One region of the Bariatricus sp. HCP28S3_F11 genome, then DNA from elsewhere that is predicted to be linked to it. Evidence: predicted binding sites of a transcription regulator. Region 1 holds the regulator's gene; each other region holds the start of a gene.
What was found. The regulator HrcA, encoded in region 1, represses chaperone genes, less so after heat shock. The targets are predictions, from matches to a motif close to TGTTAGCACTCNNNNNNNNNGAGTGCTAACA.
Positions count from the first base shown of each region.

Region 2: a site for HrcA is predicted at 3,681-3,711, ahead of htpG (molecular chaperone HtpG). Genes of this name have one in related genera too.
Region 3: a site for HrcA is predicted at 6,812-6,842, ahead of ACTNBR_RS00780 (co-chaperone GroES). Genes of this name have one in related genera too.

Region 1 covers NZ_JBQHUC010000007.1:60,849-71,169, reverse strand. Annotated here, with positions in the region: gene ACTNBR_RS05320 (P-loop NTPase) at 1-38, opposite strand, end outside; gene ACTNBR_RS05315 (Rid family detoxifying hydrolase) at 63-440, opposite strand; gene ACTNBR_RS05310 (MATE family efflux transporter) at 587-1,996, opposite strand; gene ACTNBR_RS05305 (iron-containing alcohol dehydrogenase) at 1,959-3,143, opposite strand; gene ACTNBR_RS05300 (DUF6465 family protein) at 3,350-3,814, opposite strand; gene dnaJ (molecular chaperone DnaJ) at 4,222-5,415, opposite strand; gene dnaK (molecular chaperone DnaK) at 5,514-7,385, opposite strand; gene grpE (nucleotide exchange factor GrpE) at 7,496-8,188, opposite strand; gene hrcA (heat-inducible transcriptional repressor HrcA) at 8,215-9,258, opposite strand; gene hemW (radical SAM family heme chaperone HemW) at 9,421-10,321, opposite strand, start outside.
Region 2 covers NZ_JBQHUC010000017.1:37,757-48,077, reverse strand. Annotated here, with positions in the region: gene rluF (23S rRNA pseudouridine(2604) synthase RluF) at 1-767, opposite strand, end outside; gene ACTNBR_RS09395 (DUF5721 family protein) at 959-1,462, shown strand; gene htpG (molecular chaperone HtpG) at 1,532-3,595, opposite strand; gene ACTNBR_RS09385 (FtsX-like permease family protein) at 3,746-7,378, opposite strand; gene ACTNBR_RS09380 (ABC transporter ATP-binding protein) at 7,385-8,089, opposite strand; gene ACTNBR_RS09375 (Spy0128 family protein) at 8,741-9,403, opposite strand; gene srtB (class B sortase) at 9,387-10,214, opposite strand; gene ACTNBR_RS09365 (DUF7601 domain-containing protein) at 10,237-10,321, opposite strand, start outside.
Region 3 covers NZ_JBQHUC010000001.1:157,420-167,740, reverse strand. Annotated here, with positions in the region: gene ACTNBR_RS00810 (helix-turn-helix domain-containing protein) at 1-183, opposite strand, end outside; gene hdhA (7alpha-hydroxysteroid dehydrogenase) at 501-1,298, opposite strand; gene ACTNBR_RS00800 (manganese efflux pump MntP family protein) at 1,967-2,551, shown strand; gene ACTNBR_RS00795 (TPM domain-containing protein) at 2,678-3,490, opposite strand; gene ACTNBR_RS00790 (hypothetical protein) at 3,507-4,625, opposite strand; gene groL (chaperonin GroEL) at 4,849-6,462, opposite strand; gene ACTNBR_RS00780 (co-chaperone GroES) at 6,516-6,788, opposite strand; gene ACTNBR_RS00775 (flavodoxin family protein) at 6,981-7,598, opposite strand; gene ACTNBR_RS00770 (MATE family efflux transporter) at 7,680-9,014, opposite strand; gene truA (tRNA pseudouridine(38-40) synthase TruA) at 9,209-9,952, shown strand; partial or broken gene ACTNBR_RS00760 (DapH/DapD/GlmU-related protein) at 9,996-10,321, opposite strand, start outside.

The DNA.
Region 1 (10,321 bases):
GCCTCCGGTGAACATCCGCTGTTCTGCTCTTCTGCCATAATTCTCAACCTCCAAAATATATATTATTCTTCTACCACAGCAATGACTTCAACTTCGCAGAGAAGGTTCTTCGGAAGCGTCTTTACTGCAACACAGCTTCTTGCCGGTTTTGATGTAAAGTATTTGCCATATACTTCATTAAAGGCAGCGAAGTCTCCCATATCACTTAAGAAACAAGTCGTCTTTAAAACTTTGTCAAATGAACTTCCTGCTGCTCTTAATACTTCTCCAAGATTCTTACAAACCTGTTCTGTCTGCTCTTCAATGGTAACAGCCTCGACCGTATTTGTCTCCGGATTGATAGCGATCTGACCTGCAGAATAAAGGATACCATTGTGTACATATCCCTGTGAATAAGGTCCTAATGCTTTTGGTGCTTTCTCAGTTGCTACTGGTTTCATAATCTCGTCTCTCCTTTTCCTGGTATTTTCTATGAAAATGCCGTTTTATACTCTAGTTTTTGAGCTCTCATCAAGCCCCCGGAACCATAGTACTAGAATACCATAGCTTTCGGGAAAATCCAATCCTTTTTCCAAATAACCTGTAACTAATCCATTGTCAGTTCTTCCTGCTCCCTCGTTACATTTTTGATCCATTTATACCCCAGGAAACGCTTGACAGTGATCGGCACCTTGATCACTTCGTCACTCATCAGTAATACATAAACCACCGGAACACTGGCCCGAAAAACGAACGCTGCGATCGCTCCGAGCAGGATGGAACAGCACCACATCGTAGTTGCATCCAGACGAAGTCCGAATCTGGTGTCTCCCCCCGAGCGGAACACCCCCACCACAAGTGTTGTATTAATTGCCTGACACAGCGCGAAATAAGACATAACAAAAAACATAAACATCAGGTAACTCTTTGCTTCCGGAGAAAGTGTCATAAATCTGCTCACTGCCGGAGCCGAAACCAATATGATCCCCGCGGCAATGAATCCAGTGATGACACTTAGAACCGCAAATCTTCTGCCATATGCTTTCGCGAGCTCATACTGTCGCTCTCCGATCGTTTTCCCCAGATAGATTGCCGTCGCATTCGAGACACCGAAAACAACCACTGTGGAAAGTTCTCTTACCACCTGCACAACAGAATTTGCCGCGACTGCTGCACTGCCGAGATGTCCGATCACCGCCGTATTGGCAGAGCTCCCCATTCCCCATACCAGCTCGTTCAAAATAACCGGAGTCGCGTAGAACAAAAAGTCTTTCAACAGCACTTTATCAATGTTCCACATGTCGCTCAAATGAAAACGGACCACTTTATTTCTGAATTTTGCATACCATATTACAATCATAAGTCCAAGGATTCTTGAAATCAAAGTTCCGATCGCCGCTCCTTCAATTCCCATCTTTGGGAATCCCATAAGCCCGAAGATCAACACTGCGTTGACTATAATATTCACTATAAGTGAAGCACCGTATACGACCGTCGCGATTACGACCCTCTCAATGCTGCGCATAATATACAGATAGACCTGAGTTGCCGCCATGATTACATAAGAAAGCGCAACAATCCTCAGATATTTCACGCCTTCCGCAATGACTTCCGGGTCATTTGTATAGATCCGGAGTAGTGTCTCAGGGATCAGTTCGGCTGCCAAAGCGAAAGCCAATGCTCCGCCAATACCGATCAGCATGCCCATCCCCAGGATTTTTTCAATCGTCCGGGTATCCTTTTTCCCCCAATACTGCGCAGTCAGCACCGTAGCTCCTGACGTAGTTCCGAACAGGATCAGCGTCATGATGAACTGAATCTGTCCGGCAAGCGATGCTCCGGAAAGGACCTTCTCCCCAACCCGTCCCAGCATAAATACATCGGCTGCCTGAACCCCGACATTGATCAGGTTCTGCAGCGCCATCGGAATGATAAGCAGACATACCTGTTTATAGAAATTTTTCCAGTTAATATCCATCTTATCTTCCGTTTGCCGACTGAAAGATTTGATAAACATCGTTTACATCTAACTCCTTTATTTTCGATAATTTTACCGTTCCGCCTTTGGTTGCGTTCATTGCCAGTTCCATCAAAGTATCATCACTGAGTGTCCCGATTTCAAGCTCTTTCAAATTCACCGGCATTTCCAGGCTGCGGAAGTAATCCACCGTTTTCCGGATTGCCTCCCGCGCTGTCTCCACAGCATCTTTTCCCTGAATTCCCCACACTTTCTGACCGTAATGGCAGAAACGATCCACATCATATCGATATACATACTCTGCCCAGGATCCCCACATTGCAGACAAAGTCGCCCCATGTGCCAGATCATATTTCGCTCCGAGAGCATGTCCGAATTTATGCACACAGAAATCTTTTTCTCTGCCAAGCCCCGTCAGATCATTATGCGACAGACTTCCGCACCACATAATCTCACTCATCGCATCATAATCCTCTGGATTCTTAAATCCTTTTATTCCATTTTCGATCATGACCCTGAGAAGCCCTTCTGCGATTTCATCTGTCATCTGGTTTTTCTGATTAGGAATGAAGTATCGTTCCAACGTATGCATCATAATATCCACAACTCCACATGCAATCTGATATGGTGGCAGAGTAAATGTCAGTTCCGGATTCATAATCGCAAATTTGGGGCGGTTAAATACCGTGGTAATTCCACTTTTTTCCCCGGTCTCTTCATTTGTCAGAACAGAAGATGAGCTCATCTCACTGCCGGCTGCCGCAATCGTAAGTACACATCCCATCGGAAGAGACCGGGTAAGTGGCACTTTCTGCGTCCAGATATCCCATAGCTTTGTTCCCGGATTCGCCGCCCCATGTGCAATTGCTTTCGCCGTGTCGATCGAACTGCCTCCACCAACGGCCAGGATAAAATCCGCCCCGAACTCCAACGCCTTCTGAACTCCCCGTTCCGCATATGCGAGTCTCGGATTCGGTTTCACTCCGCCAAATTCTTCATATGTAATTTTCTCTTCTCGCAGAGCATTTTCAATCGTTTCCAGAAGACCGCTTTTCACGACACTTCCTCCTCCATAAACGATCAGCACTCTGTGTCCGTTCCATTTTTTCACTTCTATTCCCGCCTGAAGATGCGTCTTGCTTCCAAACACAATTTCAGTAGGTGTATATTGTGTAAAATTCTGCATTATTCTCCTCCGTTCTAAGATCGTCGCAGATCTTACCTATATTCTGTTGTTTTATACAATCATGGGAAAATCAGGACCGATTCCAGTTCATACTTCTATTAGAAAAAAGAAATGATTCTGTTCGATTTTTCCGGAGAAAAGAATTGCTTCTCTTCTTTCCGGAAAACGAACAATGGCAATATACATTCACTAACTACTATATAATTCTACAGCCAGATCTTACCGGTTGTTTCACCGTTGATTACATAATATACAGCGTAATCTTCCGGTTTGATATAGAGTTCCATGGACTTGATGTCTGATACTTTGTGTTTTGCCTTTGTCCATTCTTTCTTAACTGCCGCAACCATATCTTTCGTATTTACTTCTTTTTCACCATACTGCAAAACAATTTCTGTCTTGATTTCTTTCTTAGTTGCCTCTTTTCTTGTCTTAGCTGCTGCTTTCTTTACATCTTTCACAGTCTTCTCTACAGCTTCTTTCACGTCTTCTACCTTCTCTTCTGCCATTTTTACCGCTTCTTCTGCCATAGCTGCTGCAGCTTCTTTTACTTCTTCTGTCTTAACTTCTACAGCTTCTTTTACTTCTGCTGCATTAACCGGGGCTTTTGCTTCTGCTGCTTTTACATTCTTATCAATTACTGCTTTAGAACGTTTGCTTACTCTTGCCATATTTAAATATCCTCCTCGATTCTAAGTTACTGCATGTTGCCACATAACAAAGTACAAAAACCGAAAAAATTTTCCTCGGAATTTGCTTACCGCGATATTATACCACAGAAATTTCAAAAAGTCACATTGATTCCCAAGATATATTTGACTTTCAGCCTTTTTTAATGTAGAAATTTTTCTCAATTTTACTGTATTAATTATGCAAATTGTGCTATAATGTTTATATTGGAAAGAAAGGAAGGTAACATTATGGTATTATTGGTTGGCATTATCGCAGTTGCAATCATCGCAGCTATCGTTACCGCCTGTGTTACTTCAGTAATTGGTGGCATCGCCGGCAGCGAATTGGAAGAAGAAGAATAAAAATATGCGTTTCATGTGGGATGTTCACACGAAACGCATATTTTTTATTCTTCCAATTCTTCTAACTTTTCCTTCACCTTATCCATGAAGCCTTTTTTCTTATTCTTTGTTTTTCCTTCGGGTTCTTCTTCCTGATTCAAAGAATTCCCTGTCAATTCATCAAATTTGCGAAGTGCCTCTTTGGCCTCTGCACTTAATTTTTCCGGTGTCTGAATCACAAGCGTGACATAATGATCTCCACGTACCTGCGGATTTCTGAGCGAAGGAACACCTTTTCCTTTCAAACGCACTTTCGTATCGGTCTTTGTTCCCGGTTTTATATTATAAAGCACATCCCCATCAATCGTCTTAATTCTTACGTCACCACCGAGCGCTGCCTGTGCAAATGTAATCGGTGCTGTTGAAAACAGATGTACATCCTGTCTCTGGAAAATCGGATGCCGTGAAACAGTAACCTCGACCAAAAGATCTCCTCTCGGACCTCCATTCACCCCAGGTTCTCCCTTTTCGCGAATCCGTACGCTCTGTCCATTATCAATACCTGCCGGAATAGAAACCTTAATCTTCTTTCGACTGGACGTATATCCTGTTCCTCCACAATCCGGACATTTTTCGCGAATAACCTTACCTGTTCCCTGACACTCCGGACAAGTCTGTACATTCTGTACTGTTCCGAAGAACGACTGGGATGTATAGACTACCTGTCCTTTTCCACCGCATCGGCTGCAGGTTTCCGGACTTGTTCCCGGTTTTGCCCCGGTACCGTTACATTTACTGCACGGATCTTTCAACACAACCTCCAGTTCCTTCTCACAGCCAAACACAGCCTCTTCAAATGTAATTCTAACACCTTTTCGAATATTTGCCCCTTTCATAGGACCGGTATTGGCACGGCCTCCTCTTCTGCCTCCGCCAAATAAATCACCAAATATATCGCCGAAAATATCGCCGAAATCTGCGCTGTTAAAATCGAATCCTCCGAATCCCCCGGCTCCGCCGGCACCTCCTTCAAAGGCGGCATGTCCAAACTGGTCATATTGACGACGTTTTTCGGGATCACTCAGTACTGCATATGCTTCAGAGGCTTCTTTAAACTTTTTTTCGGCCTCGGCATCCCCCGGATTCATATCCGGATGGTATTTCTTGGCCAAAGCCCGATATGCTTTCTTCAATGTCGCCTCATCCGCATCTTTGGAGACACCAAGGACTTCATAGTAATCTCTTTTTGATTCTGCCATAACCCTACCTCATCACTTCTACTTTTTCGTATGCATAGCAACAAATCTGCAAGACGGATTTACCCGCCTTGCAGAAAATAATTTTGTTAAACAAGAACTTAAACTTCTCTATAATCTCCGTCTACAACGTCATCTCCGTTGTATCCTTCCGGTGCCGGTCCTGCTTCCGGAGCCGGTCCACCCTGTGCTCCTGCTGCGCCGGCTGCAGCACCAGCCTGCTCATAAACCTTTGTGAACAGCTTCTGTGCACTTTCCATCAGTTTTTCTTTTGCAGCCTTGATCTCAGCGACCTGAGCATCTGTCATTTCATCGCCTGCTTTTGCAAGCAAATCTTTCAGAGTCTGAACATCAGCTTCTACTGCGCTTCTGTCAGCAGCATCGATCTTGTCACCAACTTCTTTCATTGCTTTCTCGGTCTGGAATACCATTGCGTCTGCGTCATTCTTGGTGTCAATTGCTTCTTTACGCTTCTTATCCTGTGCTTCGAACTCAGCAGCTTCTTTTACTGCACGATCGATATCTGCATCGGACATATTAGAACCTGCTGTGATCGTAATATGCTGTTCTTTTCCTGTTCCCAGATCTTTTGCTGATACATTTACAATACCGTTTGCATCGATATCAAATGTAACTTCGATCTGCGGGATTCCACGCGGTGCCGGCGGAATTCCGTCCAGTCTGAACTGTCCGAGGGACTTGTTGTCTCTTGCGAACTGTCTTTCACCCTGAACAACGTTGATATCAACTGCTGTCTGGTTATCTGCAGCAGTAGAGAAAATCTGGCTCTTCTTGGTCGGGATTGTTGTATTTCTCTCGATCAATCTTGTAGCAACACCACCCATTGTCTCGATGGACAGTGACAGCGGAGTTACATCCAAAAGAAGGATGTCGCCTGCGCCGGCATCTCCAGCCAGTTTACCGCCCTGAACGGATGCACCAAGGGCTACACACTCATCCGGATTCAGAGATTTGCTCGGTTCTTTGCCTGTGAGACGTTTTACTTCTTCCTGTACAGCCGGGATACGGGTAGATCCACCTACCAGAAGTACCTGGCCAAGGTCAGACGCTGTGATACCTGCATCAGACAGTGCACGTCTTACCGGTTCTGCTGTCTTTTCAACCAGTTCATGAGTTAATTCATCGAATTTAGCTCTTGTCAGGTTCATATCGAAATGCTTCGGTCCTTCTGCTGTTGCAGTGATGAACGGAAGGTTAATATTAGTTGTTGTTGCAGACGAGAGCTCTTTCTTTGCTTTTTCAGCTGCTTCTTTCAATCTCTGAAGAGCCATCTTATCTGTAGAAAGATCTACACCTTCTTTTGCCTTGAAATCTGCAAGCATATAGTCTGTGATCTTCTGATCGAAGTCATCTCCGCCAAGTCTGTTGTTACCTGCTGTAGATAATACTTCGATAACGCCGTCACCGATCTCAATAACGGATACATCGAATGTACCACCGCCAAGGTCATAAACCATGATCTTCTGTTCTTTTTCATTGTCCAGACCATAAGCAAGTGCTGCCGCTGTAGGCTCGTTGATGATACGTTTTACATCAAGACCGGCGATCTTACCGGCATCCTTGGTAGCCTGACGCTGTGCATCGTTGAAATATGCCGGAACAGTGATAACTGCTTCTGTAACCTTTTCTCCAAGGTATGCTTCTGCATCTGCTTTCAGTTTCTGAAGAATCATAGCTGAAATTTCCTGCGGAGAATATTTCTTTCCGTCAATGTCAACTTTATGGTCTGTTCCCATTTCTCTCTTGATAGAAGAAATTGTCTTTTCTGCGTTTGTAACTGCCTGACGTTTTGCAGGTTCACCTACCAGACGTTCTCCTGTTTTTGTAAATGCTACGATAGACGGTGTTGTTCTTGCACCTTCTGTATTTGCGATTACAACCGGCTGACCACCTTCCATAACCGCTACACAACTGTTTGTTGTACCTAAATCAATACCAATGATTTTGCCCATTATGAAGACCTCCTAATATTTTAAAAAATTTGTTTACTTACTTTGTTTATATAGAGTATATCTGCATCTTCATGTGTAAATATACAAACTATTTCATTCATTCTGCTATTTTAATTAGCAACCTTTACCATGCTGTGTCTCACAACACTTTCACGATACATATATCCTTTCTGGAATTCCTCGACCACGACATTCTCTCCGGCCTCTTCATCTTCAATATGCATCACTGCATTATGAAAATCCGGGTTAAATTCCTGTCCGACCGCCTCAATCGGTTTCACACCGATGCCTTCCAGTGTTGTCATAAGCTGCTTGTAGATCTTATCCATTCCCTGCACAAACGGATCTTCTTTGTTTTCCTCAGCTACAGACTGCAGGCCGCGTTCAAAATTATCAACGACCGGAAGGATCTTTTCCACGATATCTTTTGCACCGATCTCATACATGGCTGATTTTTCTTTCTCAGTCCGCTTTCTGTAATTATCGAATTCTGCCATCTGTCTGGTAAGCTTATCTGTCAGATCTGCAATCTGCTCATCCTTCTTGTCTTTTTTATTCTTTTTTTCAAAAAGCTTTGATTTTTTCGGCTCCGCAGTTTCTTCTGTTTTTTCTTCTTCCTTCGCATCTGCTTCGCCGACCTCTTTGTTCTCACCTTCCCGACTTTCTTCGGAATCCTCTTCCTTATCATTTTCTTTTTCAGCAGCTTCTTCTGCTTCCGCTTCCATGGCGGCTTTCTTTGCCTCTTCCACTGCTTCTTTTACCATTTCTTCATTACTCATCTGATTATCCAACGGTTCTGCCACCTTTCTCCTTTCATAGTCCGGATGTTCTAACCATCCCTGTGGAAAATCTCATCCAGTTCCGCCATCAGAGTCTTTAACGTCTTCATTACATGTTCGTAATCCATCCGCTTCGGTCCAATGATTCCAATGGTCCCCTGCATACCCTCACCAAGCTCATAGGTCGCTGTGACAACACTGCAGTCCTTCATCTTCTCCACATTGGATTCATTTCCGATATAGACCTGAATGTCTTTATTCTCGCTGCTGGCCATCGTCTTTGATACCAGCGCTGCCAGCTGCTGCTTTTCTTCGAAAGCACTGATAATCTCCTGAGCGCTCTGCTTATCGCTAAGCTCCGGATATTTAAAAATATTCGTTGCGCCGCTGGTGTAAATCTCCATGTCATCATCAAGCTGTATCACATTCGCCACTGCATCCAGCACATTACTGACCACTTCACTGTGAATCCCTGCCTGTTCCTTCAGTCTGGCGATCATTCCGAGATTGATCTCTTCCACCGACAGTCCGATCAGTGCCGTATTTAACAGCATATTCAGTTTCAGCAATGCTTCGTTATCCAATGGCTCTTCCAGTGTAATAATCTGGTTCTTTACGATATTTCCATCCATCACAATGACGACGACCAACTGGTTCTCATCTACCTGTGAAAGCTGGATGAACTTCAGCTTATTCCTGTTATATACCGGAGAGGAAATCATCGTCGCGTAATTGGTGTTCGTTGCCAGTACTTTCGCGACCTGCCTTAGGAGCTGATCCATCTTATCTGACTTCTCCAGCATCTGCTCCTTGAGTTCTGTGACCTCCTGCTCTTTCTGGCTCATCAGCATATCTACATACCATCGATATCCTTTATCAGATGGAATCCTTCCCGCCGATGTGTGAGGCTGCATGATATAACCCAGTTCTTCCAGATCCGCCATTTCATTCCGGATCGTTGCAGAGCTTAAGTTCAGATCCGTATACTTGGAAATCGTTCTCGATCCCACCGGCTCTCCGGTGTCTAAATAATTCTTAATGATGGCATGAAGGATTTTCGTTTTCCGCTCACTAAGTTCCTGTATAGACTCCATCTGCACCCTCCTTTGTTTTATTAGCACTCGGTATATTCGAGTGCTAACATCATCTTCGCTTATTAATGTATCACTCCCAACACGCTTTGTCAACCCACTTTATAAATATTTCATAGTTACACTTTTTTATCGCAAAAGGACTGCCATATGACAGTCCTTTTCTCAAAACATAAACTCCACAAATACCGTATTGCTCACATCGATTCCCTGTTCTGTAAGCGCGATACGGTCCTCATGTTCTTCTATAAGATGCATACCTTTCAGTTTCCGGATCGGTTTTCCGTAGACCGCTTCGATCCCGGTTCCAAAGGCTTCCTCAAATTCTGTTTTCGATATGCCTTCCGTCATGCGCAGTCCGAGAAACATGAATTCCTCCATCTCATCTTCCAGGCTGAGTTTTTCTCCGGAAAATTTTTCTTCAAAATTATCCCTGTATTCCGTCATCTTTTCCGGATTACTGTATCTTGCCCCTTCAAAAAATGTGGCGGCACCCACGCCGAACCCCAGATACGGCACTCTTCTCCAATACCCGCAGTTGTGCCTGCATCGGTATCCGGGCTTTGCATAATTGGAAATCTCATACCGCTGATATCCCGCACCGACGAGGATCTGCTCTGTCTGATGATACATCTCCCGTTCTTCCTCCTCCGTAGGAAGCGCAGGCCACGGCAGATTTGCACCCTTTCTTTTCTCACATCCCGACTCCGCCCTTTCTTCCCATCCTGCATCTTCCCCGTACCTGTCATAGAATAAAGTTCCGGGTTCGATGATCAGACTGTATGCAGAAATGTGCTCCGGCTCCAGAGCCGCGACTGTTCTCAGTGTTTCGGTCCAGCTCTCCGCCGTCTGACCCGGGATCGCCGAAATCAGATCAATATTGATATTGTCAAATCCGCACATCCTCGCACTCCTATAGGCCTCAAGGAATTCTTCATAAGTGTGTATCCTTCCAAGCATCCGCAGTTCTTCATCATGGACAGACTGTAGTCCGATGCTCAGCCGGTTCACACCGGCATCTTTATACGCTTTCAGTTTTTCATCCGTAACCGTACCGGGATTCATC
Region 2 (10,321 bases), on a different contig from region 1:
TCCTGGTGCACCGTCACATTGGATGAGTTTCTGATCTGTTCATAGAGTTCATTCAGCTCCTGATCCGTCACCTTACGATACTGACCGGGTTTTAAGTCTCCCAGCTCAATATTCATGACACGGGTTCGGATCAGTTCTTTCACTTCGTATCCCAGCGCTTCGCACATCCTCCGGATCTGCCGGTTCAGGCCCTGGGTCAGGATAATCCGGAATTTATACTTTCCAATCTTGTCCACCACGCAAGGTCTTGTCACCGTATCCAGGATCGGGACTCCAGAGGCCATCTTTCTCAAAAACTCCTCCGTCACCGGCTTATTCACCGTAACCTTATATTCCTTTTCATGATGATTTCCCGCACGCATCATCTTATTGATGATATCGCCGTTATTGGTCATCAGGAGCAGACCCTCCGAATCCTTATCCAATCTTCCGACGTAGGTGATTCGGATGGGATAGTTCAAAAAACGAACGATACTGTCTCTCTCTCTTCGCTCCTCCGTGCATACGATGCCTCGCGGCTTATTGACGGCCAGAACGACCATTTCTTCCTGACGGGAGATGACCTTCTTCCCGATTCTCACTTCCTGTCCCTGCATCACCTTCGTACCCGGAACCGCTCTTTTCCCGTCTACGGTCACACGCCCCTGTTCTATCAGCTTGTCCGCTTCTCTTCTGGAACATACGCCGGATTCACTCAAGTATTTATTCAGGCGCACAGCACCTGCATTTTCCCTGTTCTTAAATTGCTGTTCAATCTTATTTGTCACTTTTAACCCCATTTTCTGACCCAGGAGGTCATACAAATACTTACGGATCGGTGCACCTTTCGTGCTCCCGAAACCTTAGCATTCTCATTGTACTGTCTTTATTAAGAAAAGTCAATTGATGCATTTCCCATTCCGGTATGCTATACTTAGCTATACATAATGATATCATTACACATTTCAGGAGGTATTTCATGCTGATCTTTTCACTTGACACTAAAAAATGCATGAATGGACTGCTTCTGCATTCCGGTTTCGATTCGTTTCTCTTCATTGAGGGTGAGATCGTCACATTCTGTACATTTCAGTTTGACGGACATCTGAAAAAAGATTTTTTCCATCAGGACATAACCGACGAACCTGTTCAGATCGAACGGAATTTTGCGCTCTGGAAAGAAGTAAGGGAATTTTGTTTTTCCTTGATCAAAGGGAAGCGAACTCCGCTTGGCTTCAAGCTTGTATTATCGCTTTCTTCACCGAATATCGCCCATCTTCTTGAGCGGGAAGAGCTTCCTTTTTCCCCGGCTGATGTACAGGGACTTTATCTCAATTTCAAATACAACGGCACATCCCTTACCTGTACGACAGGCACCTCCATGAAGCTGTTCACGATGGACAAATCGTTGGAGCAGGCCTGGGACAAAATGGTCCAGCGTATCTTTACAAAACAGGATATCCCCTTTGAAATCTTGTCTTAACACATAAGAAAGGGGTCCCTAAATGACATCGCACATCAGGAGACCCCCGTTTTTATGATCTGCAGTATTCTATTTTGTAAGCATTAACATTATCTCATTGCTTCGTTTTACAAATTCCGTCATTTCCTCCGGATTCAGTGGTTTATGCGCAATCATCGCCAGATCGTAAAGCTGTTTGCAGAACAGTTCTGTATTTTCACCGTCTTTATGATCCACCACATACTGAACCAGCGGATGATTTGCATTCAGGATCAATGTAGAATCATCTCCGAACATGGACGGATCCATTCCTGCCATGCCATACATCTTCATCATTTCCTGCATACGGCGTGACTGCTCAGAAAGGGTGATCATGGAAGCGACATTTTCATCTTTCATCTTTTCCACTTTCACATTCAGTTTATCTTTTCCAAGCGCTTTCCGGAAGATTTCCATCAGGCTGTCCGTTTTTTCCTTAAATGCATCCTTTTCGTCTTCTGCCACTTCTTCTTTGAAATGATCGGTCAGTTCTGCATCGATTCTCTGGAACCGCACATGCTCATTTCTCTGCTCCAGCTGTGTGATGAACGGAGAATCAATGTTGTGGGACAGAATCACTGCATCCAGTCCTTCTTTCTTGAACATGTTGATATACTGGCTCTGCTGCTGTTCATCCGTTACATAGTAGATGGTTGTCTTCATATCCTCTGTAACGGTGTTTGCATCCTCGTTCTCATCTTCTTTATTCTCATTCGGCTCTACAATCGTGCCGCCGTTCTTCTCAATACATTCTTTGAGTGTCAGATAGTTGTGATCCAGATTCTTGAAGAGGATGTAATCTTTCATCTTATCACAGAATTTCTCATCCTTCAGGCAGCCGAATTTGATGAACGGACTGATATCATCCCAGTATTTTTCATAAGTTTCCTTATCAGTCTTGCACATTCCGGACAATTTGTCTGCCACTTTCTTGGAAATGTATTCTGCGATCTTCTGTACAAATCCATCATTCTGCAGTGCACTTCTTGATACGTTCAGCGGAAGATCCGGGCAATCGATCACGCCCTTTAATACCATCAGGAATTCCGGAATCACTTCCTTGATATTGTCTGCGATAAATACCTGGTTGTTATACAGTTTGATGGTTCCTTCGATGGAATCATATTCTGTATTGATCTTCGGGAAGTACAGAATACCTTTCAGATTAAACGGATAGTCCATGTTCAGATGGATCCAGAACAGAGGCTCCTTGTAATCCATAAATACTTTGCGGTAGAATTCGATATAATCATCTTTCGTGCATTCATTCGGATGTTTGGTCCAGAGCGGCTGTGTATCATTTATCGGAACCGGACGCTTCACAATCTTAACTTTATCCTTTGCCGGTGAAACTTCTACCATTTCTTTTTCGCCGTTCTCATTTTCTTTTTCTTCCATCTTTGCATCTTCATGGATATGTTCAACGACCTCATCGGTATCCAGAAGTTCTTCTTCCGGAATCGTCTCATATTCTGTCTCTGCATTTTCTTTTGAAAGATAGATCTCTACCGGCATGAAGGAGCAATATTTCTCCAGCACTTCACGCATACGGTATTCATTGGCAAACTGAAGGCTGTCTTCATTAAGCAATAAGGTAATCTCCGTTCCAACTCCCTCTTTATTGCCGTCTTCCATCTCATACTCTGTTCCGCCATCACTTACCCAGTGTACCGGTACTGCGCCTTCTTTATAAGAAAGTGTATCGATTTGTACTTCGTCCGCAACCATGAATGCGGAATAGAATCCAAGGCCAAAGTGACCGATCATGTCATCCTCTGTCGTCTTGTCCTTATACTTTTCAAGGAACTGCGTTGCGCCGGAGAAAGCGATCTGTGTGATATACTCTTCCACCTCATCCGCGGTCATACCAAGTCCGTTATCGATGAATTTCAATGTTTTCTCTTCCGGATTTACGATAACCTGGATCTTTGCTTTATAATCTTCCGGCATTTCATATTCGCCCATCATATCCAGTTTTTTCAGTTTAGTAATCGCATCACATCCGTTGGAAACAAGTTCACGTGCGAAAATATCATGATCGGAATACACCCATTTCTTAATGATCGGGAAAATATTTTCGCTGCTAATTGAAAGACTGCCTTTTTTTGCTGCCATTTGTACCACTCCTTATGTTAAATATTTTTTTCTTTTTCACATCTATCAGATATCTTAATACCCTAAAATCCAAATGTCAATAGAAAATTAGCACTCATTTTGAATGAGTGCTAATAATTTTGTGAAAAATATAAACTTTTTCTAAACTTTCTATTCTACGCTCTTCAAAGATTCCACCATATCAATCTTTTTCAGTTTGTAGAACATGATCCAGTTCACGAACATAGAGAATGCCACGGTAAACAGGAAGCTGTACAGATAGCTGATTGGGTGAATTTCTCTTCCGAACATCGCTTCATTGACTTCAACGGTTACGATCACAAATCTGTGCATGAGATTTCCAAGTCCCATTCCCACCAATGCTCCCAAGAAGGTCAGCATCACATTCTCTCTGTATACATAAGATGCGACTTCGATATCATAAAATCCCAAAACTTTCAGTGTAGCCAGTTCACGCCTTCGCTCTGTGATATTGATATTATTCAGATTATACAGCACCACAAACGCAAGCATTCCCGCAGAAACGATCAACACGATGATGACCAGATTCAGACTTCGAAGCATATCATCCAGCCTGCTTTCGATGCTCTTGCTGTAACTCACATTTAACACATCATCAAATTCCAGCAGCGTCCTGCCCGTTTCCTCGATCGAGTCTTCCTGTCCGTCCTTCATACGAAGAAGGATGCTATTATATTTCGGCGGTGCCCCATAAAGCTCTTCATAGGTATCATTGCTCAAATAGAGATAATGTCCCATATAGTTCTCACATATAGCGCCGATCACAACTTCACGTTCTCCTTTGTCGTCATCTTTGATCGTGATGGTATCTCCCACATTCACCGCAAGGATCTGAGACATCTTTTCGGTAAGAATCACTTTATCTTCGGCAAGTGTATATGTTTCATCACTGGTTCTGCTGTGGAAGCTGAGAAAGCTTTTCAGTTCTTCTTCACTTTCCGGTACCACAAGATACACGCTTGATTCATCGCTTTCCGATTTCACTTTCAGTTTCTGCATCCTCACCTGTGTAAAATCATCCAGCGCCGAATCTGCTTCCAATTCGTCAAGGATCTGATTTTTTTCTTCTTTATCGATCGTATCATTCATATATGCAGTCGCATCATAAAACTGTATCTTTTCATATTGAAGGTCTACGATCTCGTAAATGCAATCCTTAAGGCCAAAGCCGACCAGAAGAAGTGCCATACATCCTCCGATACCGAAAATGGTCATAAAGAACCGTTTCTTATAGCGGATCAGATTTCTGATCGATGATTTCCATGTAAAACTAAGTCTTCTCCAGAACCATCCGATTCTTTCCAGAAGGATCCGTTTGCCCTGTTTCGGTGCCGGCGGTCTCATGAGCGCAGCCGGATGAGATGCGAGTTCCTTATAGCAGGAACCGATCGTCGCCGCAAGCGTACAGATCACAGCAATTCCTGTCGCCTGAACCGCGTAGCTCAAATGATAGGGGAGCAGAATATCCGGCAAATGTTTATACAGGATCTTATATGCATAAATGATAACCAGTGGGAACACCTTCTCACCGATCAGGACGCCCACGATACTTCCGCCAAGTGTCGCGGAAAGTGCATAGAAAATATACTTTTTAGCTATGGCCAATTTCCCGTATCCGAGTGCTTTCATCGTGCCGATCTGGATACGCTGTTCCTCCACCATCCTGGTCATCGTTGTCAAGCTAATCAACGCAGCGACCAGGAAGAACAAGAATGGGAAAACCTCTCCGATCGAGCGCATACGATCCGCATTTTCTCCATAGCCGTCATATTCAGCCATTGCTTCACTCCGGTTCTGAATGTACCATTTCGGCTCTTCCACCTTCGCAATCTCAGCTTTTGCATCCGCAATCTGCTGCTTCGCCTCAATCAATTTTTCTTCGCCTTCACGGATCTGATTTTCACCGTCTTCAATCTGCTGCACGGCATCCGCTGCCGCTTTGGCGTACTCGGATTTTCCTTCGGACAGTTCTTTCTCAGCCGAAACAATTTCTTTTTTTCCCTGATTAAGGCTTTCCTCTTTTTCACGGATCAGTGTCCATGCGGCATCCAGCTGTCTCTGCCCGTCTTCGATCTGCTGCTTTGCATCTAACAGTTCTTTTCTTCCATCCTCGAGCTGCTTTTTCCCCGATTCCAGAGCCTGCCCAGCTTCAATAAGCTGCTGCTCCTGCTTCAGAAGTTCTTCTTCTTTTTCCAGGAGTTCCTTCTCGGTCGCATCCAGCTCACTTCGTTTCTGGATCAGTTCCTCTCTCTGCTGCTGCAGCTCCTCTATTTTTGCAGGAATCTGCTCCTCATTTTCTACTCCGGCCACCTGCAGCTGAACAAGAATTTCATTCTTCTGTTCTTCCAGTGCCTCTTTCTTCTCCAGCATTCCCTCGTAAATCTCTACGAGTTTGTTCTGCAGTTCTGAACGTTCCTCCTCAGGAACCGCAGAAATCTTTTCATAAAGGCTTTGCCCAATCTGTACCAGCTTATCCAATGTTTCAAGTGCCGAGTCGATCTGCTCCAGACCATCTGCTGCCTGCTGAAGCTGTTCGATACCGGTATCAATCTGCAGGATTCCTTCTTCGATCTGCTCACGTCCGGCTTCAATCTGCTCTTTTCCATTGGCGATCTCTTCCTTCCCGGAAGTGATCAGCGGCATATACTGATCATAGTTTTTCTGATACTCCGCTTCCGCTTCGTCTAATTCCTTCTCCTTTTCGGAAAATTCTGCATATCCGCTCTCATATTCCTTCTTTGCCTCATCTAAGGTACTCTGCTGACGATTCAGTTCGGATTTCGCATCTTCGATTTGTTTCTTACCGTCTTCGATCTGCTTTCGTGACTGCGTAAGAAGTGCCTCGCCGTCCTCCAGCTCCTTTTTTGCATCAGCCAGCTTCTTCGCGGCTGTACTGCGAGCATCCTCCAGTTCCTGCTTTGCCGCATCCAGTTCTTCCGATTTGTCATCCAACTCTTTCTCGGCATCTGCAATCTCTGAATTTGCTTCTTCCAGGACTTCCTCACGCCGTGCCTTACAGCGCTCTTCTTCAATTTCTTCGATTGCAGCTTTTGCGGCATCCGTGAGATCTTCATATTCCTTCGTAAACGCCACTGCATCCTCCGCATCGCTCACCCGCACATAAGCTTCTGTATATACATCCAGATTGAACGACGACTTGTCAACTACTACAAACCCGCTGACCTCACCGTTTCCGATTAGACTGTTTCCCCTGCCGAATGATATGTAAAGCGGACTGTTCCCAATCCCTACAATCGTAAATGTATCACACGTCAGGGATTCCGAAAGTTCCGAATCATCTCCGGAGCGAAATGTAATTCGATCGCCTACCTGATAATCTCCATACGCGACAAAATCCTCATCCAGAAGACATTCCCCTTCCTTTTCAGGCATTCTTCCTTCCACAACCTGAACAGTGTTGAAATTCTCCTGTACCGCCATAACATGTACGACCTTCTCATTCTCTCCTGTCGGGCACAGGACATCCTTACTGTAGCTTCCTTCCGCCTCCGCAATTCCTTTTACTTCTGAAATCGCCTGAATATCCTCGTCCGTCAATCCCATCGTACCTATAACCTTGATGTCCATCAGTTCTTCTCTATCAAAATAGGCATCTCCGGAAATCAGCATACTGGGCTGCGATGAACGTATACCGGAATAAAATGCAACTCCAAGTGCAACAATGAAAAATATTGAAATAAAACGCCCCCTCGATTTCCTGATTTCCATGAAAAAATCTTTGCGTAATATATTCTTTTTCATTCTACTCTACCATTCTATCGTTTCTACCGATACCGGGTTTGGATTCTCGGTCATCGAATCTACCTTTCCGTTTTTCATTTTAATAACCCGATCTGCCATCGGTGTGATCGCCGAATTGTGCGTGATCAGGATCACCGTCATTCCCCGTTCGCGGCAGGTGTCCTGCAGAAGCTTCAGAATTGCTTTTCCTGTATTATAATCCAAAGCCCCTGTCGGCTCATCACAAAGCAGAAGTTTCGGACTCTTCGCAAGTGCTCTCGCGATCGAAACTCTCTGTTGTTCTCCTCCGGATAACTGAGCCGGGAAATTGTTTAAGCGGTCTCCCAATCCCACATCCTGAAGCACCGTTGCCGCATCAAGAGGATTCTTACAGATCTGTAAAGCCAGCTCTACATTCTCAAGTGCAGTCAGGTTTGGAATCAGATTATAAAACTGAAAAACAAAACCGATATCAGCCCGTCGGTACGCTGTGAGCTGACGCGCATTATAAGATGCCACATCCGCGCCGTCAATCCACACTTCACCGCTTGTCGCCGTATCCATTCCGCCAAGGATATTAAGAACCGTCGTCTTACCGGCCCCGCTTGGTCCTACAACAACTGCAAATTCTCCTTTATTGATCGTAAAATCAATCCCGTCCGCAGCAGCAATTTCAATTTCCCCCATCTTATAAATCTTCCGCACTTCCTTCAGTTCAACAAATGCACTCATAAAAATCTCCTCTTGCTTCATCCGCTTATAATGTAGCTTTAAATATCTTTAATGATACCACATGTATATCAAAAATCAAAGAGACGTTTTATAAAGATAGAATTGTTCACCAATACCTTCTTCAGCATTTTTTCCTTCATTTTTTTCTCGCCTTCTTTTTCTTTTGTGGATTTTGCCTTTTCGACGTGATTTTGCACAATTTCATTCTCTCTTTTTTAGTGCATTTGTCTTTTTTGCGAATTTACTTCTCTAATACCTCATGGTATTATAATAGCAACTTGAAGATAACTTACTAGTTTAGAAAGTTCCTTGAGCGGGGCGGCATCCTAAGTCAGTCACAATTGCCCCACCCATAAAAGGGACGCAGATAATTTAATATGACGTTTTCAGTATTTTGATACTTTTTATTTTCATTTCTCCTTTAATGAAATTATTAAGAAAAAACAGTTTGCAGTATTTCCCCCGATTATGTACTGCAGGCTGTTTTTTCGTCATTACAACTAATTTTTGACTTTCTTAACCATTTATGAATGACGGACAACATCTAAGGTGTAAAGCCTTTATTGAATAATCAAAAGCTTTACACCTTTTCTCTACTTCCGTCCCACAAGTTGTGTAAATCCGTTCCGTTTCCGGAAGTTCCTTAACAATTTATAATTCACTTTTTTCCCTCCGAATTCCTGCCGGTACATTCATTCTTCTCTTTCTGGCAAAGCCCACAGCAGCAAACGCGCTTATCCATGACATTCCTGCAATAAGCATCCACCAAAACGGCTGTTTTTCATCTCCTGTTTTTACATTTGAAGGTTTTCCGGGTGTTTTTCCCTGATAACTGTTTCTGAAATTAACCCCGTCTGTTTTTTCTCCTTTCTCATTCTCGACAATGATCTGACAGACCATCTTCTCGTCAGTGGTGTTCTTCACATACACACTGACATGATAGATCTGTTCATCATATGAATAGTTCTGTTCTTTCGTTGCAATAATCTGACGGATTTCATATTCATATACTCCGCCATGCTGATATCGGATCGGTCCGAGCTGAACCTGCTGATTGTCTTTCAGCCTGAACTCCAGCCTTCCGTTTTCACTTCCTTCCGGCATTGGGTCTAACGGCTCCACTGCTTGCATTTGATAAGAAAAGCTGCGATTCAAATCTGCGGGAACTATCTGTTCCGTCGTAAATACCTGTTCCACCGGAACCGTCACCTCAGCGGACTGCTCGGCAGCCCTTACTGTTATGTTCTGAAATACCAGAACACAGCACAATGTCACCCAAAATTTTATTCTCCGCTTTCTATTTCTTTTTTCCATCTTCTTTCTCTCCTTTGCCAGCATTCATTTCGTTGTCAATCTTTGCCACCAGGATGAATCTTCCGTTTGTCCCTTCCGGCGTGCATGTCGAAAGTAAAAGGATCTGATCATTTTCCGAAAGCTCCATATCGTTTGAATGCATAGCATGCAACTTAATATATGTAAGAAATTCCTGCTTTTTTTCTTCTTGTCCAATCGTAGGATTGTATATCACATTATTATATGCATCGTCCTTTAAGATTGCAGCAAACTCAAGCTCTTTCTCCCTTCCGTTTACATACAGACTTCCATATCGATGCTCTTTAAAAAAAGTTTCCTCCGTAAAATTCTCCAGTTCTCCGAACATCGCCTTTTTTTCCATATGATGTCCGTAAATGATATTGCAGAAATCCGAAAAATCCGATGTGTTTCGATAATCCAGAAACAAGCTGCCGGCAAGTGAGAATTCTCCTTTGGCATTCACATTGACATATTTCTGGTTGTCATCTGTCTGCGCCACCGGATAGTCAATGTTTGTTCCATAAATCGTGAGCCACGCAATGACCTCCGGGTTCAGTTTCTGCAGTTCTGCAAAAGACTCTGAATTGTCCCCTTCCGGTTTGTATGTTTCATATTGTTTCTTATCGGCCTCTGAATAAATCTGATTCGAATCCCAGATAGCATAACATCCATATGCTGCCAGCATGAGGAAGAGGACGAACACGGTCAGATTCACCATGCCGTCCATCCACCGGACAATTCGTTTCCCGATATTATATAGAAGACTTTTTTCTTTCACCGCGTTCGTCCCACTTCTGTTACACTTCCCCATGTTCTGAAACGATCACTCCTGTTTAACGGCAGCTCCTGCGACTCTTCATAACTGCCAGCACTCCCAACACAGCTGCAAATGCTGCGATCATAACTGCAAACGGAAGT
Region 3 (10,321 bases), on a different contig from region 1:
TACCGTCACGTTAAAAAAGGACGCCAGCTGCGGAAGAATCAAAATATCCGGCAGACTCTGCCTGGTCTCCCATTTGGAAACCGATGCCTTGGTCACCCCGATAAAATCCGCCAGTTCTTCCTGTGTAACCTTCTTCTCCCGCCGAAGCCTGGTCAGATTATCGGCAAACTGTAAGGTGTTCAATATATTTTCCCTCCTTTAGTCCGGTTTGTTTAATATCATTTTATTGGAAAATGCTATGAGAAACAATGGAGGCTTACGATACTTTGCGATTTTTTATCAACTGTCACGATACTTTTTTCAAATTCAGAGCTTTGGAATCGAGGAAATGGAGCTAAGCTGGCTCCAAATGCTATTAAATGGTTAACAAATGGCCTCAAACTCACCACACAAAAAAAGACTGCAATACCTTGATTGAATCAAAATCATCAAAGTATCACAGCCTGATTATACTTATTTAAGTTGCAATGAATTAACCGATTTGTATACGACTACATATTCTACCGTCTGTTCTTCATTTCAATCATGTCGCCAAATACCGGTGTCGGCATGCCGAAACCTCCGGATACATCCACGATCTGTCCCGTTGTGTATGCTGCATCGTCACTTGCGAAATACAGTACCGTTCCTGCAATTTCTTCCGGTTTACCCATTCTGCGGATCGGTGTATGCTTCAGGAAAAATTCCTGGAATTCCGGTGTCAGATTTCCGGATACAGCTTCGGTTGCCGTCATTCCCGGAAGCACTGCGTTGCAGCGGATATTGTCTCTTGCACACTGTGTTGCAATCAGCTTGGTCAGATAGTTGATTGCTGCTTTGCTGGTTCCGTATGCAATCTGGGAAATATCCGGGCGGATGCCACCTACAGAAGAAATATTGATGATACTTCCGCCGCCATTTGCTGCCATATGTGGGATCACTGCCTGTGCACTGAGGAACACACTTGCAAGATTCATATCGATTGTACGAATATACTCGTCATATTCAGTAGACTTAATGTCAAGATCCTTCTTCGGATTGGATGTTCCGAAGTTATTTACCAGAATATCGATCTTGCCCTCATTCTTGATCACTTCCTCCACCATGGATGCATATGTTTCCTTCTTGGAAGCATCATTATAAACAGTCTTAACATTGCAGCCTTCCTTGTTCAGCTCGTCCGCACGCTCAGCAGCCCTCTCCATATTTCTTGCGCCGATATAAACGACTGCGCCCTCGCGCGCCAGACGCTGTGCACATGCCAGTCCGATACCTCTTGTCGCTGCAGTTACGATTGCTACTTTTCCATCTAATCTCATATCTATTCTAATCTCCTTTCCGATTGCTGTTATGTAATTCAACAGCGTTGTACACTATGATACCACAATTTAAGGAAAAATAAATATCTTTTTTGTGTATTATATATATTTTTATGTTATTATTTTGTCATTATTGTGTATATTTTAACATTTTGATAATCTTGTAACATACACGTCTTTATATGTTCCTTTATTAATTTGATACATTATAGAGTTTATGAAGGATGAATTGTTCAATAACAGAATGTTTCATAATCATTATATATCGGGTACTTGTTACGTGCTATTTACACGATATCATTGTTCCCCTTTTAAATGCCATAATTCTTCAAGATAGGTCTCTTTTTTATAAAATGACATTTTTTCTCAATACCGATTGACAATCTTTTCACCACATGATAAAATCACAACTGTTGTGAGGGAGTAGCGAGCGCAAATCCTTTGTGTAGCAAGTCAACATACTGGCCGTCTGGCCTGGCTTGTTTTAAATTGCGAGACTCATGTGTAACTGTGAAGCTATACATGGAGTCTGTTTTTTTTGTCCTGACACCAGGTATGGTTTTCACCGTATCTGGTTTTTTTATGACCGTTTTTATTCATTTTTTAATTAACATTTTCACATTTTATTATTACCAATGCGCAGTCATTATATTACGGAGGAATCATGTATGATGCTTGGATTTGTATTCTTTTTTAACAGTATTCTGCTGGGAGTCGGACTTGCCATGGATGCATTTTCTGTCTCTCTTGCCAATGGATTGAACGAACCTTGTATGAAACCCAGAAAAATGTGCCGGATTGCCGGGGTTTTCGCGATTTTTCAGGCAGTTATGCCGATGATTGGATGGATTTGTGTTCATACGATCGTGGAATATTTTCAGTCTTTTGAGAAATTCATCCCGTGGATCGCACTCATCCTTCTTGGATATATCGGGGGATCGATGCTGCATGAGGGACTTACCAGTAAAGAAGAACCTTGCGAGAAACCGGGTGTGGGATTTGCCGCGCTGATGATTCAGGGAATTGCAACTTCTATCGACGCACTTTCCGTTGGATTCACGATTGCGGATTATGATCTTCTTTCTGCTGCGATTTGTGCATTCATCATCGCAGTTGTTACTTTTATCATTTGTATGGGAGGGCTGGTAATCGGGAAAGGTGCCGGAACGAAGCTTTCCGGGAAAGCAACCATTCTTGGCGGTGTCATCCTGATTTTCATCGGACTTGAGATTTTCATTACCGGAGTCTTCTAAATACAATATCGTTTACAATAGTTCACCGGAGAGAACAGATACGTTCCCTCCGGTTTTACTTTACTCCTATTCGTCCAAAAGCTCTGAATGTTCATACGCAATTTGTTATGGAATTGTTATGAAATATCAGAATTTGCCGCCGCCACCGCCGTGTGTTGAACCGGAAGAGCTGGTGTGGGTGCTGCTTCCGCCGGAACTGCTGCTTTGCCGTTCAATTTTTCGAGTCGTCACAAACCGGTTGACAAGCCGGTCTTTCTGCAGGGACAGTGAAAAGCTGCCCGGAACCTCATAGTCTCTGGCCTCCGGTTTTCTGCGCACCGTCTTAAGTGCTGATTTTTTCGCACTTGCCATGATAAGTGCAATGATGAATCCGACAACAAACGATCCGAAAATCCAGAAGATCGGCATGGATCTGCGCGGCATATTTCCCACGTCATAAGGCTCTTCTTCATAGGCCTGGGTCAGAAATTTATCGCAGAGTGACGCATATTCTATAAACGCTGTCTCATAATCGCCATCACTTAGATACGGCACAAATTCATCGGATATGTATTCGATCCCCGCGTCGGTAAATGCTGTAATTCCAAAGCCGCAGGTACTGATCCAGTAGTCACGATCTTCCATGCTGACGAGAAGCAGGATTCCGTCACGGTCCTCGCCATATCCGTATCCGTTATAGTCATAGTAGTCATCCGCATACTCCATGGCACTCTTGCCTTCCAATGTATCCGTCGTGACTACGACCACATCACACCTCTGCCGTTCGCTGATCTCTTCCAGTAATTCTGTTAATTTGCTCTCTTCATCGTCATCTAAAAGGTCAGCATGATCCGCCACAAGCGGTGCCTCCCTCAGATACGCTCCCTCGGCTGATGCCGGAAGAACCGCAGACATTGCCAAAAGAATCGTAATTATAACTGCCAAAAATCGTTTCTTCATTTGTCCACCCCTCCCATCACAGCATGAAAATCCACATCAAAACACTGATGATCACTCCGAAGATCACACTTCGGGTTGCCACATAACGCCAGTAGGCTTTTTTATCCATCGGGAGATCACCCACCATCTTGCCGGTCTGTCCGTTCATAGCGAAGGTGTATTTCTTTCCTTCCCATGTTGTATTAAGGATCCATACCGGATACAATGCATATAAATATTTTGCATTGTAAATATTGACATTGCTTCCTGTCGTCGTAATCATCTGATATCCGGTTACAGTATTTCCAAAAACAGTTTCCGCACTGCTCGTGATTCGTTCTTTCGCACGCTCCAAACATTCTTCCATATCCACATCGTAGCGGTCTGCCACAAATCCCGCCAGATATGCCGGGGTAAATGGTACCGCCTCGGAGAAATCAAATGGCTCAATGGATTCCATCAGTGTATCATCCATTTTCTCGGAACCGTCCGCCGGAATCCGTTCGAACCGGACCGAGCCGCCGCGCTCTACCAAATAATGTTCATGTTCCGTATATTCGGTGTCGCCGTTCTCCCAGACACGGAGATTTCTCGCATCATACATAAAATGGGACTTGGTATCAGCATCAAACAGCCAGAACGGAACGTATACGCCCTTGATCTCATCAATATGGTTCTCATCCTTAAATACCTTCGGAAGGAACGGCTTGCCTTTCAGATGGCTGTAATATGCCGCCTTTGCAGCTTTCTTATCTTTCTTAAACGGAATGACATAATCCGGCTTCTGATCACCGGAAAATTGTCCCTTCATGACAACCCGGTTCCCGCAATACGGACAGGTGGTCGCTCCCGTTGTCTCTTCTGCAATGATCTCACCGCCGCAGGACTCACATACATAGACCCGCATTCCATCGGTCTCACCTTCTGCCCACTGATTATCGTTGGCCGCCTGCCAGTCTACTTTGTCCTGACTTCCACTTTGATTCTCGCTATATACCCCATCTGAAGCTGTCTGCTGTTTGTTTTCCTGCATTTTCTGAAATTCTTCCACCGCGATTTCGGTATCGCAGTAGGGGCACTTCATCTTCTGCGACTTACTGTCGAATTCCATGGCACCGCCGCAGGCCGGGCATTTGTATTCCATCATATCAGACATAGTTCTCATCTCCTTTCACGCGGCATCTCCGGGAGGATCTGCCGGACGTCTTTTGCTTTATGACGTTTCCTATATATTCAGTTTACCACCAGTTTTTGCATTAAGCAATTTCTAATTACGGAAACACTTTGAAACCTTTTTACAACAAAACACCCGCCCCTTAAACGGGACGGGTATCTTGTTTTAGAGAGGGATATATCATATGCAATTCGTACATATGTAATTAGTACATATCCGGTGACGGCTGTGCTGCCGGAGCCGGTTCCTTAATGTCTGCTACTGCTGCTTCTGTTGTAAGAAGGGTTGCTGCTACACTAACCGCATTGGCAAGTGCATTCTTGGTTACTTTGACAGGATCAATGATTCCTGCTTCCATCATATCTACATAGGTTTCGTGAACCGCATCGAATCCGATTCCTACTTCACTTTCTTTCACTTTGTTGATCACAACTGCACCTTCCAGTCCGGCATTGTCAACGATCGCATAGAGTGGCGCTTCCAGAGCTTTTGCAATGATTTCTGCTCCGGTCTTCTCATCACCGGTCAGTGTTGCCGCAAATTCATCCACTTTCTTCTGTGCATGAATGTATGCGGAACCGCCTCCGAAAATAACTCCTTCTGCTACCGCTGCCCTTGTGGCATTCATGGCATCTTCCATACGATATTTTGCTTCTTTCATCTCGGTTTCTGTTGCCGCTCCGACACGGATCACTGCAACACCGCCGCCCATTTTTGCGATACGATCCATCAGTTTCTCTTTATCGAAATCGGATGTAGTCTCTGCCATCCGTCTCTTCAGATTTTCGATTCTAGCTTCTACATCTGTTTTATTTCCGGTGCCGTCTACGATCGTTGTATTTTCTTTTGTTACCTTTACAGATTTTGCACGGCCTAACATATCCATTGTTGCGTCCTTAAGCTGGATTCCGATGTCTTCCATGATAACCTGTCCGCCGGTAAGCGCCGCGATATCCTGCAGCATTTCTTTCCGGTTATCACCATAACCAGGAGCTTTCACAGCAACCACTTTAAGTGTTCCTCTGAGACGGTTTACGATCAATGTCGTAAGGGCTTCTCCTTCTACATCTTCTGCAAGAATCAAGAGCTCTCTTCCTTCTCTCATAATATTTTCAAGAATCGGAAGGATATCCTGAATATTGGAAATCTTACGGTCTGTCATCAGGATGTAAGGATTTTCCATATTGCAGACCATCTTTTCCTTGTCGTCACACATATATCCGGAAAGGTATCCGTTATCAAACTGCATACCTTCTACTACATCGATGTCCGTCTGCATTGTTTTGGATTCTTCGATGGTGATCACACCGTTCTCACCGACTTTTTCCATTGCATCTGCAATCATTTCACCGACTTCTTCATTTCCTGCGGAAATGGCGGCAACTTTTGCAATGTGTTCTTTGCCGGTTACCGGGCGGCTCATTTCTTCCAGAACAGAGACAGCCACGTCGGAAGCTTTCTTCATTCCTTTTCTAAGGATGATCGGGTTAGCTCCTGCTGCGATATTTTTCATTCCCTGATTCACCAAAGCCTGAGCGAGAACTGTTGCGGTCGTAGTTCCGTCTCCTGCGATATCGTTCGTCTTGGTAGCAACTTCTTTGACCAGCTGTGCTCCCATGTTCTCATAACGATCTTCCAGTTCAATCTCCTTCGCAATAGTAACACCGTCATTCGTAATCAGTGGTGTACCGTAGGACTGATCCAGAACCACATTCCTTCCTTTTGGTCCAAGTGTTACTTTTACGGTGTCTGCCAGTTTATTGACACCTGTCTCCATTTTCTTTCTTGCATCAATGTCATATGTAATATCCTTTGCCATGATTTATTCCTTCTTTCTTACTTTCTCAAATTCAATCTGATTTTATTCTTTTCTTATTCAACGATTGCAATGATATCATTCTGTGATACGATCACATATTCTTCGTCGTCCACCTTGATCTCGGTTCCCGCATACTGGGTACAGATGACTCTGTCTCCTTCCTTGACCTGCATCTCTTTTCCGTCTGTCCCGGGGCCGACTGCAATGACAACTGCTGTCTGTGGTTTTTCCTTGGCACTGTCTGGCAGGATGATTCCAGATTGTGTCTTCTCTTCTGCTTCCTGATGTTTCAAAACAACTCTGTTTCCTAATGGTTTTAATCTCATAAAAAATAACCTGCCTTCCTTTTTGTTAGCACTCTTTTGCGTTGAGTGCTTAGATTGTTTCCAAAAATATATTACTTCTTTTTCGAAGTAATATATTTTATTTTTAAACTATTTATTTTTGAATTATTATAGCACTTAATTATTGTTTGTCAACAGAGTTTATAGATTTTTTATAACTTAAATTTCATGTAACTAACGAATAAAATTCGTAGCCTGCTTTGCTTCTTTCTCCGGCAGACCATACTTTTCTTTTCCGAGTGCAATAGATTTCATAAGGAAGCTCATGTTGCGTGCCAGTGTCCTCATGCTCTGGAGTCCTTCTGCATCTCCTGCTGCTTCTCCCGGCAGGCGTCCGTGAATGCTGTTCCAGTACTGACCGGATGCTACCGGCATTCCGCTGATCGTGAAATACTTATTCAGCTCATCAAATGTGGAGGAGAGCCCTCCTCTTCTGGCTGCCACGACACTGGCTCCTACTTTCATGGTCTTGTCGAACGGAGTGCTGTAGAACAGACGATCCAGGAACGAGATCAGGGTCCCGTTGGCAGACGCATAATAAACAGGGCTTCCGATCACAAGTCCGTCACACTCTGCAAACTTCGGTGCAATTTCGTTAACACAGTCATCAAATACACATTTTCCTAATTTGGAACATCCGCCGCAGGCTGCACAGCCGCGGATGGCCTGATTTCCGACCTGCACGATCTCCGCTTCGATGCCCTCCTGCTCAAACACATGTTTCATCTCGTTTAATGCGATAAATGTATTTCCTTCTTTGCGCGGGCTTCCATTGATCAATAACACTTTCATTTTGTATTTCCTCCTTTATGATTATTGTTTTTTAACATACGGTTCATTAAATCCATTATATCAGTTTTCAGAACGATTTGGCTATGTAAGATTTTCATTTCTTTGCATCCACAGGTACACCACAACACAGATCACAACCGACACCAGGGATCCGGTCGCTGTTGCCAGCCCCATCGGGAGCAACGTATTCGGGAAATACCTGGATGCCAGATAGGCAAGCGGAACCCGGGCACATACGATCGAGATCGAATTGTGCAGGAACGAAAAGGATGAACGTCCATATGCGCAGAAATATCCGCTGAAACAGAAATGAATTCCGGCAAATACGCAGTCCCACACATAGCCGTGCATATATTCGCTGCCGAGACGGATTACCTCGGTATCTGTTGCAAATAGTCCTACAAACCATCCCGCGGCAAACTGCATGACAACCACTGTGACAAGTCCAAAGGAAACACACATCGTGATGGCATACCACAATGTCTTCTTCGCGCGGTCATGTTTTCCGGCACCGATATTCTGTGCCGCCAGTGCCGAAACGGTTGACAGCATGGAAGATGGAACCAGGAACAAAAAGCCAATGATCTTCTCCACAATTCCCACCGCAGCCGCATCATTTAACCCTCGCTGATTCACGATGATCGTTATAATGATGAAAGAAATCTGTATGAAACCGTCCTGCAGCGCAACCGGAATTCCTATCTTAAGCAATTGTTCCATGATCAGTTTCTTCGGACGAAAATAAGATTTCTTCATCACAATACCGCTCTGCCGCTTTCGAATGATACACAGGGATACGATCACACTGATCGTCTGGGAAATCGTCGTTCCAAGTGCAGCTCCCGCCGGTCCCAGTTCCAGACCACCGATGAACAGATAATCCAGAATGATATTTGCCACACAGGCGACTGCCACAAAGCACATCGGGCTTCTGGAATCCCCCATCCCGCGGAAAATGGAACTGATGATATTATAGGCTGTGATGAACGGGATCCCGATAAAGCAGATGGTAAGATAGAGGATCGTCCCCTGCACCGCTTCTTCCGGCGTGGACATCACCGCAACAATCGAGCGGACCAAAAGAAGCAGGATGACGGTGAGTGTCACCGATACTCCCATGAAGAGCGTGATCGTATTTCCGATCGCCATTGACGCCTCCTCTCTCTTCCCGGCCCCGACCGCTTTACCGATCATGACCGTGGAGCCCATGGCAAGACCTACGATCATGACTGTGATCATATGCATGACCTGGCTTCCGATGGACACCGCCGTTGTGCTGGCCACACCGTTATATTGACCTATGATAAATAAATCTGCCATTCCATACAGTGTCTGTAAAAAATAAGATAACAGGAAGGGCAGTGAAAAAGATAAGATCGTTTTAAATACGCTTCCGTTTGTCAAGTTCTTTTCCATTTCGGGCACCTCACATTCGTAATCATACAAAACGATTATAAACGCTTTGATACCATTTGTGAACTGCGTATTTTAGCTTTCTTCCGTTCCTTATTGCCAGACTGTTGCAATTAACTTTGGTTTACAGTCTTTTCCTAAATTCTTCTTTTTGGTATAATTAGTCTGTTCAGAATAAGTTATAGGAGACATTTTTTATGAATCAGAATTATAAATTTACCATAGCCTACGACGGGACCCGCTATTCGGGCTGGCAGAGTCAGGGCAATACCGATGCAACGATCCAGGGAAAGCTGGAAACCGTGCTTTCCAGAATGACCGGCTCGTCCGTGGAAGTAACGGGTGCAGGCCGTACCGATGCCGGTGTGCACGCAAAAGAAATGACCGCAAATGCTGTATTGGACACGGATCTATCGACTGCGCAGATTCGGAAATACATGAATCAGTATTTGCCCGCCGACATCAGTATCCTGGAAGTCCATGAAGCATCACCGCGCTTCCACAGCCGCTACATGGCTGTCGGGAAAACATATGAATACACCTGCTATGCCGGATCTGCCAAGCCGGTATTTGACCGGAACTATGTCTATATACTCGACCGGAATCCGGATATTCGAAGCATGCAGAAGGCTGCCGCATATCTGACCGGTCAGCATGATTTCAAAAGCTTTTGTGGAAATCCCAGATTTAAAAAATCAACCGTTCGCACGGTTGATTCTATTCAGATCGTCCAGAAAGGACCTTATATTATATTTACTTACCACGGCGACGGATTCCTCCAGAACATGGTCCGCATTCTGACCGGAACCCTTCTGGAAGTGGGTTTCGGAATGCGACAGCCGGAAAACATGAACGACGTGCTGGATGCCGCCAGCCGCAAAGCAGCCGGATTTATGGCACCGGCCTGCGGACTATGCCTGGTTAAAGTGGATTATCAGTAGATTGCCGCTTTGGAGCAAGTACGCCGAATCGTATTTGAATTTATTATCTTTCCTGCCCGGTGACCTGCTCCCAGGCTTCCTCATCGAATTCTCTATCCTTGAAATAGATTTTTCTGTCCGCTTCGGTGATCTTTCGGATGACTCTGCACGGGTTCCCGGCCGCAACGGACCAATCCGGAATGTCTTTCGTGACCACGCTTCCCGCTCCGATCACGACATTATCCCCGATTGTGACACCCGGACAAATCACGGAATTTCCGCCGATCCAGACATTATTTCCGATGTTCACCTCAATCCCGTATTCGTATGCCGTATTTCTGGTATCCGGATGGATTGGGTGCCCGGCAGTATAGATCGCCACATTCGGAG